3 regions of the Paenibacillus sp. P13VS genome follow, and region 1 is predicted to be linked to each of the others. Evidence: riboswitches for the same ligand, from Rfam matches in the RefSeq annotation. Region 1 holds a riboswitch; each other region holds the start of a gene.
What was found. A riboswitch is a leader RNA that binds a small molecule or an ion and turns the genes downstream of it on or off. The one in region 1 is predicted to bind cyclic di-AMP.

Region 2: linked by a shared signal. The riboswitch ahead of GUA98_RS10880 (hypothetical protein) and the one ahead of GUA98_RS28310 (C40 family peptidase) in region 1 are both predicted to bind cyclic di-AMP.
Region 3: linked by a shared signal. The riboswitch ahead of GUA98_RS02995 (C40 family peptidase) and the one ahead of GUA98_RS28310 (C40 family peptidase) in region 1 are both predicted to bind cyclic di-AMP.

Annotation. Positions count from the first base shown of each region.
Region 1 is NZ_WYEV01000021.1:17,679-19,944, forward strand. Features, by position in the region: gene GUA98_RS28300 (c-type cytochrome) at 1-104, opposite strand, end outside; gene GUA98_RS28305 (GNAT family N-acetyltransferase) at 270-782, opposite strand; gene GUA98_RS28310 (C40 family peptidase) at 1,074-1,544, opposite strand; cyclic di-AMP (ydaO/yuaA leader) riboswitch at 1,548-1,685, opposite strand; gene GUA98_RS28315 (hypothetical protein) at 1,946-2,266, opposite strand, start outside.
Region 2 is NZ_WYEV01000004.1:235,079-237,344, reverse strand. Features, by position in the region: gene GUA98_RS10885 (glutathione peroxidase) at 1-272, opposite strand, end outside; cyclic di-AMP (ydaO/yuaA leader) riboswitch at 641-813, shown strand; gene GUA98_RS10880 (hypothetical protein) at 932-1,327, shown strand; gene GUA98_RS10875 (HAD family hydrolase) at 1,500-2,183, shown strand.
Region 3 is NZ_WYEV01000002.1:433,860-436,125, reverse strand. Features, by position in the region: gene GUA98_RS03005 (hypothetical protein) at 1-182, shown strand, start outside; gene GUA98_RS03000 (carboxymuconolactone decarboxylase family protein) at 313-642, shown strand; gene GUA98_RS02995 (C40 family peptidase) at 723-1,187, opposite strand; cyclic di-AMP (ydaO/yuaA leader) riboswitch at 1,193-1,324, opposite strand; tRNA gene GUA98_RS02990 (tRNA-Leu) at 1,686-1,770, shown strand; gene GUA98_RS02985 (X2-like carbohydrate binding domain-containing protein) at 2,119-2,266, shown strand, end outside.

The DNA of each region.
Region 1 (2,266 bases):
TTCGCTTCTTCAGCCACTTCCTCTTTCCCTGGAAGCGTAAACATTAATACAATAGCCAATGCGCATGCTGCAAAAAATACCCCGCTCATGATCCATTTGTGCATCCGTTATGTCCCCTCCAGAATGAAAGATCATCTAAACTGAAACTGTCCATATCATTATAACGGAACCTGTTAAGACATCATAGCATTTTGTGGTAATTTTTTGAACTAATCACATAAACGGGCATGAATTTCTTTGGCTTACGCGGTTTAAGGGTTAGTTTAAGATTAGCGGGGTCCTTCATAGACCATGCAATAAAAAGGCATCAAACCGCTTGGTGTCTGTCGTTCATACGTATCCTGGGTGACAAATCCAGCCTTGTGATAAACCCGGATAGCCCGCGTATTCCAGGTGAGCACTTCGAGATCGATCTCATGACTAGGGTTCCGCCGAATGGCTTCCTTCACGATCGCAGAGACGAAGGCAGTACCGTGACCTTGTCCACACTGTTCAGGGTGCATGCCAAGCCCAATTCGCGTCACGCCTTCAAGAGGAAAGAATTGAACGAATCCGCAAAGCTGATCCTGCTCTCCGAGTACAACTGCATATTGCTCTTTTCGAAGCTGCTCATCGCCGAATTCAACCTCCAGCGCCTTCATCTGTTCCCAGGGCAGCCAGGTATAGATGTTATAGGGTGGTTCATATGTCCAGCTGCAGATCATTGCTGCATGTTCTTCCAGCATCGGCACAACGTGAAACGTTACAGAAGCTTCATCCACACCACTGCACGCTCCTTTCATTGTGAACAAGCTACTTCTAGTCATACGCTAATTGTTGATAACATATGTCATTTCGTATTTAATCCTGATTTTACTCTACAAAAGAGGAGGGCATTTGGCAAGGTTTTGCTCCCTTGAAAAAAAGTGAAACAAAAGTTCCTGGAATTTCGTTTATATTACAGTAGGATGGGTAAAAACATCATAAGGGCACGGACGAAGATGCACAAAAAAACCGCCGGATACATTCCTGCGGAGAATGTACCGGGCGGTTGATTTATGCTTCGTTACAGTATGATGTTGCTCAGCTTGTCCCTAGTCGAGGGCCAGTGACTCATATGCGTCCGTGCTCATAATCCGTTTAGCGCCAACATAGCGGTTGGCCCAGTAGTTCTCACTCAAAGAACTAATCGTAACTCCTTTGGAAGACGAGGAGTGTGCAAACTTACCTTCACCCACGAAAATCCCTACGTGTGAAACCCCTTTACCCGTTGTATTGAAGAATACCAGATCGCCTGGTCTCATTTCCATGCGGGATACCGAGTCACCCATGTCGAATTGGGAACTGGATTGACGAGCCAAATCGATGCCCAGCTTTTCGAATACATACCGTGTGAATCCAGAGCAGTCAAAGCCGTTAAGCGTTGTTCCACCACTTTTGTATGTAGTTCCCATTGCTGAATCAATTACTTTATCCATTTTTGAATCTGCGAATGCGCTGCCTGCTCCAAGTGATAGTGCGAATGTTAAGCTGAGGACAGCTGCTGTTAATTTCTTTTTGAACAAGAGATATACCCCTTCCAACGCCTGCGAGGTTAGCTTAAGGATTCGGTTGAAGGTCCCCTATGATCCCTCTGTAGCAAGATCAATTCACCCATAACTGGTTCCCCCGCTTCCCAGGTGCCAGGAATTTGGCTATGCTAGTTGTGCACCTGCGAAATCAAGAAATGACGATTTAATTTTAAGTAGTTACAATTCATGAGGTAAAGATTACAAAGTTGTTACTAAAAACTCACTGCGATTATTGTAACAGAGGAGTAAGCCTTTGGCAACGTTTAACAAGAAAATTAGCAAAAAAAACCTCGACCTTTGACGGGGAAAGGTCGGGGTTTGTTTTTGTAAAGCGTTAACATTGACATAAGTTTACATGGAGATGGTAACAATTTTTGCGCGGTTCATTACACTTTTTAACCTTTGGTGGACTTGGACTGCCACAGACGGAAATGAGCACATATCTTCCATATATCGAGCAAACATCTGGCGAGCGGATAGGTTTGTTGCAGGATGAGACCGATGAGACCTGTCAGGAACCACGACGCAGATGTGAAAGTACCGAAGATGAGCAGATGAATTCCTCCCAGAACCACTGCGATACCGATGAGAGGAAAGATATGACGCAAGGCGAGTAATAAACCCAAAAATGTACCTTTTACCCCGCCCTGATCCTCGGGAGCTGTAGCGCCAAACTGCATATATAACAAAGCATGATGTATGATCCATCCATATAC
Region 2 (2,266 bases), on a different contig from region 1:
AACATAGGGAAGCTTACACCGTAATTCATCTGGCAGAACTCTGCAATATCGTCGGAAGATCCTTTTTCCTGAGCGAATTGGTTGCTTGGGAAGCCCAGTACTTCAAACTGTCGGTCTTTGAATTTGTTATAAAGTTCCTGTAAGCCTTCAAATTGCGGGGTCAGACCACATTTGCTCGCCGTATTAACAATCAGCAGCACCTTGTTGCGATAATCGGACATCTCGACTTCCTGGCCCCGAAGGGTATTGACTTTGTAGTCATAAACGGACATGATCAGTCGCCTCCATATCGTATAATGGGTTAATGATTCCTATAGTTATATTATATTGCTTACAATTAGATAATGCAAAACTAATTGACTAAATTCCTATGTTGACTTACATATATCTAAAATTACAACCGTTTTTCATAAGAACGAGAATTAGCGAGCTTCACAGAGATGGATGGAGAATGGATAGGTTGTAAGCGATATCATTGATATGTAATGCCTTAAATTCGTCCATTCGGTGATCTGACCGTACTTTACACTAACATGTCGCGGGTGTATGATTCATATCGTAATTTCTAATTCAATTAAACTTAACATGAACAACGAAACAAACGATAATATCGCTCTGGTCAATATATGAAACAGGAACGATGTTTTAATCGCTGAGTTTCCATTCATTCATGGGTGGGAAACGGGGGAACCAATCGGAATGGCTGTCATTGCAGCTAATCCATGGGGTGAATTTTTCGGTGCAAGCCGGAAATAGGGCGACTCTCGCGCCCGAATCCGTCAGCTAACCTCGTAAGCGTTAAAGGGAGAGGCAACAAGCCGTACGCATATTCATGGCGTTTTCGTCATGGGTTATTCAAGAAGCGTTCGGGAGGCCTTGGTCCCCCACGCTTCTTTTTTGTTGTCTTTTCACGCCAAGGGAGGAACGAATGATGGATAATGAGATGATTTTAGTAACAGCACCGAATGAAGCAGGGCGCAAGTTTATCAAGCTGTTGATGTACAAAAAAATGCCGTTTGCCGTTCTGACCAACAGTGCAGGGGAAGAACGGAAGCTCCGCAGAATCGGAGTGGAGAACGTCATTCGCATGAATACAGCTGAAGCTCAGAAGTGGTTTCTGCCGCAGTCGAGCGTAGGCAACGTTTTTATTTTCGAGAACAGTTTGAACCTGACCTGCCGCTATCTGCAGATCTGCCGTTCCTGGACTTCCAAATCACTATGTGTAATTACGGAACAGAGTCACCCCAAAGGCATTTACCGCGGGATGGGAGCTGACCGCATTGTGTATTCTCTTAATGGAGAAGTTGGCTTCTTGCTTAATGGTTAATGTGATAGCTGCCGATTGATCCGGTGTAAGGTGCCTGTTATAATTGAACTTGTGGAAAAACGGAATTCTGAGGAGACTCATGCATGATGGTGGGTCTTCTTTTTTATTTGAGCATTAGTGTACATTGCTGATGTATAGAGATTGCGTTCGTGGCTAACAAGGAGGAATAGGCGTGCCTGATGTACGGGGGTTAAAATGGTTGTTCTTTGATGTAGGAGATACGCTGGTCGACGAATGGGAGCCGGTAGATGATATTATAGGGCAGTTTGTAAAAGAAGCCTGCTTGCTTGGGTATCCGGTGAAAATAGAGGAAGTGCGAGAGATATTTGCCTCCTGTTACCGAAACTATGAGCAGTGGCCCATGAGGGTAGCCATTCGAACGCTAATCAGCGATGAACGTCATAGGGAGCAGATCCAGGAGAAGTTGAAGTTCCGGAAGGAACTGGAGAAGCCCTTCGCTTCTGCTGACGCGGTGTTGAAGGAATTGTCATACCATTATCGAATTGGCATCATTGCCAATCAGAGTCCAGGGACAGCTGAGCGCCTGGAGAGCTACGGTCTGCGGAGGTACGTGGATGTACTGGCATGCTCGGCAGAAGAAGGCGTATCGAAGCCGGATCCGGAACTCTATGCTGTGGCTTTGAAGCAGGCGGGATGTGAACCCGAGGAAGCAGTCATGATTGGGGATCGGATTGATAACGATATCATTCCTGCCAAGAAGCTGGGGTTGTTGACGATTCGGATTTTGCAGGGCTATGGACGGTTTCAGCCTGAGCTGGAGGGCCAAGAGCGTGCAGACTGGACCATCGAATCCTTGGAGCAGCTTATTCCACTGCTTGTGCCTTCTGAGGGTTAATGGATAAAATAAAAAAAGATGACTTTCGCGTCATTAAATAAAGGACAAGGCAAGTGTACGGCAAAGCTAAAAGGCTGATCCCT
Region 3 (2,266 bases), on a different contig from region 1:
TATCGGGTGAAAAAGTAAGAGTGGTACGGGATGGTCTGGAGTCCAACGATGTAACAGGGATTGTCGTTGCTTGGGATGGGGAACAGGTGCTTATCCGTCGCCAGAACAGACGTGTGGTCAAGCTGGACCGCAGTTATCGCTATCAGCTCTTTAGTGAACCACGCCAAAGTCCGGCTGAATGAATAGAGCCGCTCTGGAGTCGGAATGCATGGAATTACCATGGATGGTTTGGCATAATTCCGCCACTCGGGAGAGAAGATAGATACAGCGAGAATTCGTAAACTTATCAGCCGAGAGGATGTGCGGGTAGCCATGACATTGATGAATGATAAGGTACATGCCTACAAGGATCAGATTGGAGAATTAAGCGATGTGTTGCCTGGCGTAGTCAAAGCGTATCACGATTTTACAGGTGAATGCTTTCAGTCAGGTGCCATCGACGCCAAAACCAAGCAGCGGATTGCCCTCGGCATCGGATTGTTTGCCAATAACGAAGTATGTACGTTTTACCACGTAGAAGAGGCCCGTGCGAAGGGCGCAACCGATCAGGAGATTATGGAGACGGTTGCGGTAGCTGGAGCGGTAGGCGGCGGTCACGCGCTGTCTCAAGGCGCAATGCGTGTGCAAAAAGCGTTGCACTAAGGTTTTTCCTGCAAGTGAGTCTGAATAACCAGACAGCAAAACAGGCTCTGGATCATTCCAGAGCCTGTTTCTTGTGCAACTTATATTTTTCCAAGCATCTTGTTATACATAAATTGTCCGGTCACCCGGCGCGCTGTTACATAGCGGTCACTGAAGTATGGATTCGACATTTTGGTGATGCTGACACCTTTACTGCTGGAAGCATGAGCGAATTGCCCGCCTCCGATGTATACGCCTGTATGCGAAATGCCGCTGCCTGAAGTGTTGAAGAATACCAGATCACCTGTGCGGATATTGGCTTTGGATACCGGAGTACCCGCCTTGGCTTGCTGCTGTGAAGTACGTGGCAATTCAATGCTATATTTTTGGAAAATATATCTCATAAATCCAGAGCAATCAAACCCGGCCAGCGTCGTGCCGCCCCACTTGTAAGGTATTCCAGTCATGTTGTTAACGACGGTGTTGATACTGCTCGCCTCAGTGCTTGCTGCACCAGATGTAAATAGAACGGCTGCGCCAAAAATAGAAATGATCAGTTTTTTCAAAATCAATGTTCTCCCTTCGATGCCTACGGAGTTAGCTAAGGGTTCGGTAGAAGGTTCCCTATATTTCCTATGTATAAGAATAATTCACCCAAAATGGTTCCCCCGTTTTCAAACATGAAACTCGGCAAATGAATAATTAATATTTTGTAACCTTTTGAAACTATATTGCATAAATGCGTAATTGTCAAACCTTTCTTCCTTCTGCAATGTTAACGGAATTCAAGACTTTTTGTGGAAAGTAGTAGTTCTCCATGTTTATTTATGATGACAAAAACGTAATTTGTGTTTCATCAGCGCAAAAATTGGACAAATAAGTAAATTGGAGTAGTAGAAGAGAGCGTGATTCATTTTTAGCAGGGAAAGTCAGTTCTCAAGTAGATTTTATACCTTTTAGTCATCTTAGTTTTATACTAAATCATTTAAGTGTTGACACACGGAATTTCACATGATATATTATTTCTTGTCGCCGCGATAGATTATCTCGGAGATATGCCATATGCGGTCGTGGCGGAATTGGCAGACGCGCACGGTTCAGGTCCGTGTGGGCTAACCCCCCGTGGAGGTTCGAGTCCTCTCGACCGCATCATAAGAAGAAAAGGTTTCTCGTTAGGCTAACGCCTGCGGGAGACCTTTTTTTATGTCTTTTTACTTGACCATAAGACCATAACTACGATACACACATCGTTACTTAAACAACGTCCTCCGAATCGATCTGATGGCAGCAGTTTACTTGCAAAATCTCCGGTGTAAGGGGGAGAAATGCCTGTTCTATGGCTGTGGTACCCCCGCTTTCATGGTGAAATGTACGCAAAATTCCGAATTGTACCTACCCTGAGCATAATACATCCACTATTCTTTTCACGTAAGGTAAGCGCTATCATTATGGATTTGAATTCACTATTTCAGAGGGGGTAGGGATGATTTGAAGCGAATGGGTAAACGGATGGCGATGGTTTTTCTGGTGTTCATCTTTGCGGCAGTTCAGTTTGGATTTACAGGGACTAAAGGTCGTGTGGTTGAAGGGGCTGCAGAGACAACATTAGCTGAGAAACCTTACATGGGCTGGAGCAGTTACAGTA